DNA from 2 places in the Agromyces sp. NPDC060279 genome. Region 2 is predicted to be linked to the other one. Evidence: predicted binding sites of a transcription regulator. Region 2 holds the regulator's gene; the other holds the start of a gene.
The links. The regulator LexA, encoded in region 2, represses DNA repair genes until DNA is damaged. The targets are predictions, from matches to a motif close to TCGAACANNTGTTCGA.

Region 1 (4,023 bases), on a different contig from region 2:
CGCGGAACGGCTACCGCCCGATCGTGACCGAATGGCAGCGCCGTCCCGCGATCTTCGCGCCGATCCCTGGCCCGGCCGCGCACACGGAGTAGCCCACGCATCTCACGCCACCGCCGATGCACGCCTCGACCGGCGGTGACTGAACGCAGGCACCATCGCACGGTTGCCTGGTCTTGGTCTCTGTTGGGGGTCGAGGTGGGCGGGTGGGGTGAACCAGCTGTGTCCGTCGCGGATGCGGATGGTCCAGCCGTCGTCGTGCACCCGATGGTGGTGGTGACTGCAGAGGAGGATGCCGTTGTCGAGGTCGGTAGGGCCTTCGTCGCGGTTCCACCAGGCGATGTGGTGCGCTTCAGTGTGGCTCGGCGGGCGCATGCATTCGGGCCAGGCGCATCCGCCGTCACGCTCGGCGAGGGCGAGTTTCTGCGCGGGGGTGAAGAGCCGTGCGGAGCGGCCGAGCTTGAGGGGCAGTTCCCCTCGACCGATCAGCATGGGCGAGATGCCCGCCGAGCTGATGAGCTCTCGGACCGTCTCCAGCGAGACCGGCTGCTCAATGCCGTCGATGGATGCGGCGCCCCGCCCGGCGGCGAGGGCTTCAGCGTCGGCGCGGACGACGACGGTCACGGCGCGGAGCGTGGGGACCTCGGTGCAGCCGAGGGTGTGGCGGGCGAGGTCGGTGAGCGCATCGGCGTTCAGTTGGGCGATCGTGCGGGTCTCTGCCGTCACCCGGTCGCCCTCCGATCCCGTCGCGGTTGGCCGAGCAGCATGGCCGCCGCGGGTGGCGTCGCGGGCGCGGTGCAGCTCGGCGCTGACGAGCGCGTCGATCGCGGACTTCACGAGGGCGCCGTTGACCGGGTCGAATGCGCCGCGCACGTTGACCATGCCCGCCTGGTCTTGCCAGATGCGCAGCCCCCGCCTGGCCCGGAGTTCGTCTTCGCGGGGTTTGACGCCATCGGGATCGAGCCGCGCTTCGAGGCGTTTCACGAGGAGCCCCAGCCCGTCGACCCCGACCGCGGGGGCGCGTTCGACGAGGAACGCCTCGGACGCGGCGAGCTCCTCGAGGTCGGCCCGCACTTCGACCCGGTCGAGGAAGCGCCGGATCACGTCAGCCGCGTCGATGCCCACGACACCGTCGTGCAGCGCCCGCGCGAGCGCGGGTCGTTTCGGCGGCAACGGCTCGGCGGTGAAGGAGGAGCGGGATGCCGTGGCGCGGCCGACCGCGACGAGCCGGACGGCGTCGACGTAGCGGCCAGCAGTGAGCTGGGCGATCAACCGCTCGGGTGTGGTGCAGCCACGGGCCTTCGCGAGGTCGTCACCGGCGATACCGCTGCACCGGTCATCGAGCTCAGCCGCCAGCCGCACCTGCAGCGCCTCCGCGACCCGGGAAAGCCCCGCGATCGCCTCGATCACCCGCACCAAGCCATCGTCGCTCATCGCCCGCACATCGGCCTCGGGATGCGAGCTCGGGCGGGTCAGGGCCCCCTGCCACACCGTCTCGACAGCAGCAGCAGCCGCGCTGAACGCGGCGAGTGCGACCGAAGCTGTGCTGGAATCCGTCATGCCTCCATGATCCCAAACCAGCCGCGAGATTCGAAGCTGTATTCGACAATAGCGCCACTTCGAGAGCGCGCGATTCTGCATCACGCCACTTCGAGATCGATGCGTGTGCGCCCTGCCCGTGGGTCGTGTGGACTGTGCGGGGAACGGCAAGCCGCGATGCACGCCCAGTCAAGGCTGCACCGCCAGGCCGCAGTGCTACAGCCGCACGAGCGCCACGCCGGTGAGCACGGCGGTGCCGGCCTCGGCCGAGGCTTCGAGGTCGATCACCGCGCGAATCCGCCAGTCGTGGTGGCCCGCGGGGTCGTCCACGGTCTGCTCGGCGCGCCAGATTCCGGTCGAGGCATCCGATTCGTCGATCGTCACGAGTCGAGGCGAGCGCGCGGCGGGTCCGGTGCCGATGGCATCGTGCTCGGCGTAGTAGGCGTCGAGGGCGTCCGGCCAGCCGGCGTCGGGGTCGAGCTCGACGAGCTCCTCCTCGCGATCGAGGGCGGCGAGCTGCACGCGCCGGAACAGCTCGTTCCGCACCAGCACGGTGAACGCCCGCCGGTTCGTGACGACCGAGGGCGGCGCGGGCGGCACCACGGGCGCCTCGTCCTCGGGCAGGTGCGCGGCCGGATCGACGAGCTCGGCCCACTCGTCCACGAGGCTCGAGTCGACCTGGCGCACGAGCTCGCCGAGCCACTCGATGAGGTCGAGGAGCTCCTCGTTCTTCGCCTCCTCCGGCACGGTCTGCCGGATGGCTCGGAATGCGTCCGAGAGGTACCGCAGCACGAGGCCCTCGCTCCGGGCGAGCTGGTACAGCGCGACGTATTCCCCGAACGACATGCTGCGCTCGAACATGTCCCGCACCACGGTCTTCGGCCGCAGCTCGAAGTCGCGCACCCACGGCTGGCTCGCCGCGAAGCGCTCGAAGGCGTGCGAGAGCAGCTCCTCGAGCGGCTTCGGCCAGGTCACGTCCTCGAGCCGGGCCATCCGCTCCTCGTACTCGATGCCCTCCTGCTTCATCGCCGCGACCGCCTCGCCGCGCGCGCGGAACTCTTGCTGCGAGAGGATCGGCCGGGGGTCATCGAGCGTCGACTCGATGATCGAGACCACGTCGAGCGCGTAGTGGCCGGTGCCCTGCTCGCTCGTCTCGGGGTCGAGCAGTTCGATCGCGGCGAGCGCGAACGGCGAGAGCGGCTGGTTCAGGGCGAAGTTCGGCTGCAGCTCCACCTCGAGGCGGATCTCGACTCCGAGGGCGGTCCCGTCGGGATCCGGCGAGAGCGTCACGACGCCCGCGTCCCGCAGGGTGCGCAGGATGCCGAGGGCGCGACGGGCGAGCTCGAAGCGCCGGGCCCGGGGCTGGTGGTTGTCGAAGACGAGCGCGGCGACGTTGGCGGCGACGTCGCCGCCGCGGGCGATGACGTTGATGAGCATCGCGGCGGTGAGCTGCAGCTGCGGCACGAGCGGCTCGGGCTGCGCGGCGACGAGCCGTTCGAAGGCCCCCTCGCCCCAGCTGATCTGCCCGGCCGGCGGCTTCTTGCGCACGACCTTCTTGAGCTTCTTCGGATCGTCGCCGGCCTTGCGCACGGCCTGCTCGTTCTCGATCTCGTGCTCGGGTGCGAGCACCACCACGGTGCCGGCGGTGTCGTAACCGGCTCGTCCGGCGCGGCCGGCGATCTGGTGGAACTCCCGGGCGCTCAGGTGCCGCATGCGCTGGCCGTCGTACTTGGCGAGCGCGGTGATGAGCACGCTGCGGATGGGCACGTTGATGCCGACCCCGAGCGTGTCGGTGCCGCAGATGACGCGCAGCAGGCCGCGCTGGGCGAGGGTCTCGACGAGGCGGCGATAGCGCGGAAGCATCCCGGCGTGGTGCACGCCGATGCCCGAGCGCACGAGCCGCGACAGCGTCTTGCCGAAGCTCGTCGTGAAGCGGAAGCCGCCGATCGCCTCGGCGATCTCGTCCCGCTGCTCACGCGTCACGACGCGGATCGACGACAGCGCCTGGGCCCGCTCCATCGCCTGGGCCTGCGAGAAGTGCACGATGTAGACGGGCGCCTGCCGCGTCTCGAGCAGTTCCTCGACGGTCTCCTGCACGGGTGTCTTCGCGTACGAGAAGCTGAGCGGCACCGGGCGCTCGACCCCGGTGACCTCGGCGGTCGTCCGGCCGGTGCGCGCCGACAGGTCCTCGGCGATCGCCGTGACGTCGCCGAGCGTCGCCGACATGAGCACGAACTGCGCCTTCGTGAGCAGCAGCAGCGGCACCTGCCACGCCCAGCCGCGCTCGGGGTCGCCGTAGTAGTGGAACTCGTCCATCACGACCTGGTCGACATCGGCATCGGCGCCGCGCCGGAGCGCGAGGTTCGCGAGGATCTCCGCCGTGCAGCACACGATCGGCGCGTCGGCGTTCACCGAGCTGTCGCCGGTGACCATGCCGACGTTCGCCGCGCCGAACACCTCGACGAGCTGGAAGAACTTCTCGGAGAC
Region 2 (4,023 bases):
TGGTGCGCGAGACGACGAGGCGCGGCCGGCCCTCGAGGAGCTCGAGGGCGCTCGGCGTGCCGGGGTCGGCGAACTCGAAGTAGGCCTCGTCGACGATCACGATGCCGCGGGCGGCATCGGCGACCGCGCGGATCGTGTCGAGCGAGACCGGAGTGCCGGTGGGGTTGTTCGGCGCGCAGAGGAAGACGACGTCGGGGTCGTGCTGCTCGATGGCCGCGACGGCCGTCTCGGCGCTCAACTCGTAGTCGGCGTCGCGCGGGGCGTCGACCCACTCCGTGCCGGTGCCGGAGGCGAGCAGCGAGTACATCGAATAGGTGGGCGAAAAGCCGAGCGCCCGGCGCCCGGGGCCGCCGAACGCCTGCAGCAGGTGCTGCAGCACTTCGTTCGAGCCGTTCGCCGCCCAGATCTGCTCGGGCGTGAGCCCGTGTCCGAGATAGCGGGCGAACGCCTCGCGCAGTTCCGTGAACTCCCGGTCGGGGTACCGGTTCAGCTGGAGGATGGCCGCCGCAACTCGCGCGACGATGTCGTGCGCCACATCCTCGGGAATCGGGTGCGTGTTCTCGTTCACGTTGAGCGCGACCGGAACGACCTTCTGCGGCGCTCCGTAGGGCGAACGCCCTCTGAGGTCATCGCGGATGGGCAGATCTTCGAAGCTCGTCACCACTTCATGCTAGTGATGCGCGGCACCCTGTGACGCCGTGGTGCGGCGGTGCCGGAGCGCTCAGTTCGCGGCGGGAAGCGCCAGGCGCTGGCCCGGCTCGACCACCGAGGAGTCGAGCCCGTTCAACCGGATGATGTCGTCGATGACCACGCGAGGATCGGCCCCGGGGTCGGTCGCCTCGGCGATCTCCCACAGGGTGTCGCCGGCGCCGACCGTGACGTATTCGAAGCTCGCGCCCGGGCCGACGGCGTCGTCGGCCGCTGCGACTCCTGCGCCGAGCACGCTCAGCGCCGCCCAGATGACGAGCGGGAGCGCCCCGAGGGACGTGAACACGACCCGACCGCGTCGGGTCAGTCGAAGCCGCGTGCGGGCACCTGCGAAGCCGTTCGCGGTGAACTCGGCACCGCTTGCGATCACTGCGCTCATCTCAACACCTCCAGGAGAATCGCACCCGGCCCTCGGCCGGGAGGGCCGGATGCGAAGCTGTGTTCCGAATCTATCTTCGATTGTTCGAATCTGCAAGCCGTTCTTCGAACATTGCGCCGCCTCGGATTCGCGACACACTCGAAGGAATGTTTGCCGCACCCGCGTTGCGCGGATACAGTTTCGAATGTCAGAACAGAGTCCATCAGGGACCACCGACATTCCGGTCGCAAGACCGCCGACGAGGGGCGTCAGCACGTGAGCACCGAGACCGAGGGCAGCAAACCGGCCGCACGTGCGCGCCGCCGCAAGAGCCTGAGCGCGAAGCAGATCTCGATCCTCGAGGTCATCCAGCGCTCCGTCGCGACGCGGGGCTATCCGCCGAGCATGCGCGAGATCGGCGACGCCGTGGGCCTGTCCTCGCTTTCGAGCGTCACCCACCAGCTGAACCAGCTCGAACTGGCCGGCTACCTGCGCCGCGACCCGAACCGTCCCCGCGCGCTCGAGGTGCTGATCGAGCTCCCCGGCAGCGACGAACGCCAGCCGAGCGAGGGCGAGCCGATCCCCGTCGGCGACGCGGCGATGGTGCCGCTCGTCGGCCGGATCGCCGCCGGCATCCCGATCACCGCCGAGCAGCAGATCGACGAGGTCTTCCCGCTCCCCCGTCAGCTCGTGGGCAAGGGCGAGCTGTTCATGCTGAAGGTCGTCGGCGACTCCATGGTCGACGCGGCCATCTGCGACGGCGACTGGGTCGTCGTGCGTTCGCAGCGCACCGCGGAGAACGGTGAGATCGTCGCGGCCATGCTCGACGAGGAGGCGACGGTGAAGGTCTTCCGGCAGCGCGACGGCCACACCTGGCTCCTCCCCCGCAACAGCGCCTTCGAGCCGATCCTGGGCGACGACGCCGAGGTGCTCGGCAAGGTCGTCGCGGTGCTCCGCGCGGTCTGACGCCGCCAGGCACGCGGAACGGCCCGGGATGCGAGGCATCCCGGGCCGTTCCTCGTCTCACGCCCGACGGGCGGACCCGCTCAGGCTCGGGCGAGCGACTCCCGCACCGAACGCGCCGCGCCGACGAGGTTGGCGAGCGAGGCGACGGTCTCGTCGTAGCCGCGCGTCTTCAGGCCGCAGTCCGGGTTCACCCAGAGCCGCGACGCCGGCACCTCCGCGACCGCGCGCTCCAGGAGCTCGCGGACCTCGTCCTCGCCGGGCACCCGGGGCGAGTGGATGTCGTACACGCCGGGGCCGACCCCGTGGTCGAAGCCGCTGCGGCCGAGGTCCTCGACCACCTCCATCCGGCTGCGCGCGGCCTCGATGCTCGTGACATCGGCATCCAGGCCCCGGATGGCGTCGATGACGACGCCGAACTCGGAGTAGCAGAGGTGGGTGTGCACCTGCGTCGCCGGCGCGGCCCCGCCCGTCGCAAGCCGGAACGCCCCGACCGACCAGTCGAGGTACGCGGGCTGCTCCGCGCGGCGCAGCGGCAGCAGCTCCCGAAGCGCGGGCTCGTCGACCTGGATGATCCGGATGCCGGCGGCCTCCAGGTCCGCGACCTCGTCGCGGAGCGCGAGTCCCACCTGGCGGGCGGTGTCGCCGAGCGGCTGATCGTCGCGCACGAACGACCAGGCCAGGATCGTGACGGGCCCCGTCAGCATCCCCTTCAGGTGCCGTTCGGTGAGCGACTGGGCGTAGGCCGACCAGCCCACGGTCATCGGTGCGGGGCGGGAGACGTCGCCCCAGAGGATCGAGGGCCGCGTGCAGCGCGAACCGTACGACTGCACCCAGCCGTGCTCGGTCACCGCGAAGCCGTCGAGCAGCTCGGCGAAGTACTGCACCATGTCGTTGCGCTCCGGCTCGCCGTGCACGAGCACGTCGAGGCCGAGCTCCTCCTGCAGGCGCACCACCCGCTCGATCTCCTGCTCGATGAGCGTGCGGTAGCCCGCCTCGTCGAGCTCGCCGCCGGCGAGCGCGGCCCGCGCCCGACGGAGCTCGCCCGTCTGCGGGAAGGAGCCGATCGTCGTCGTCGGCAGCTCCGGCAGCCCGAGGTCGCGCTGCGCCTCGACGCGGGCGTCGTAGTCGACGCGGGCGAAGTCGCCGTCGGAGAGGGCGGCGAGCCGCGCGCGCACCGCCGGTACCCGCACCCCGGGCGCGCCGGCGCGGTCGACGAGGGCGGCCGAGGCCTCCGCGAGCTCCGTCTCGATCGCCTGCCGCCCGTCCGCGAGCCCGCGCGCGAGCGTCGCGACCTGGGCGACCTTCTGATCGGCGAAGGCGAGCCAGCTCACGAGCCGCGGGTCGAGCCGCTGCTCGTCCGCGAGGTCGTGCGGCACGTGCTGGAGCGAGGTGGAGGTCGAGATCGCGAGCGAGCCGGCGAGCCCGTCGAGCGCCGCGGCGCGATCGAAGGCCGCCGCGAGGTCGCCCCGCCAGATGTTCCGCCCGTCGACGACGCCCGCGACGAGCGTCTTGTCCGCCAGGGCGGCCCGCGTGGCCCCGTCGAGTGCGCTCGGGAGCTCGCCGCGCACGACGTCGAGACCGATCGCTTCGACGGGCGTCGCGGCGAGCACGGCGAGTCCGTCGCCGATTCCCCCGTACGGGGTCGCGACGAAGAGCGCCGGGCGCCGCGCCGCGGCCCCGAGCACGGCGTACGCTCGCGCCGCTGCCTCGCGCAGACGCGCCGGACTCTCGTCGAGGCTCTCGCTCGCGAGGGCCGGCTCGTCGAGCTGCACCCACGCGGCGCCCGCCTCGGCGAGGCGCGCCAGGAGTTCGGCGTACACGGGGAGCAGCCGCTCCAGCTCATCGAGCGGCCGGAAGCCCTCCGGCGCCTCCGCGGCCGGCTTCGCGAGCGCGAGCAGCGTCACCGGTCCGACGAGCACCGGGCGGGTCAGCACGCCCTCCCCGAGCGCCTCCGCGAAGCGCGTCACGAGCCGCTCCGGGTGGGTGCCGAA

Region 1: a site for LexA is predicted at 1,588-1,603, ahead of ACFWE1_RS05645 (DUF222 domain-containing protein). Genes of this name have one in related genera too.

Annotation. Positions count from the first base shown of each region.
Region 1 covers NZ_JBHXBK010000001.1:1,191,083-1,195,105, forward strand. The annotation lists gene ACFWE1_RS05640 (GNAT family N-acetyltransferase) at 1-92, shown strand, start outside; gene ACFWE1_RS05645 (DUF222 domain-containing protein) at 103-1,557, opposite strand; gene ACFWE1_RS05650 (DEAD/DEAH box helicase) at 1,753-4,023, opposite strand, start outside.
Region 2 covers NZ_JBHXBK010000002.1:475,722-479,744, reverse strand. The annotation lists gene ACFWE1_RS10925 (histidinol-phosphate transaminase) at 1-661, opposite strand, end outside; gene ACFWE1_RS10920 (LysM peptidoglycan-binding domain-containing protein) at 722-1,087, opposite strand; gene lexA (transcriptional repressor LexA) at 1,343-2,032, shown strand; gene metE (5-methyltetrahydropteroyltriglutamate--homocysteine S-methyltransferase) at 2,113-4,023, opposite strand, start outside.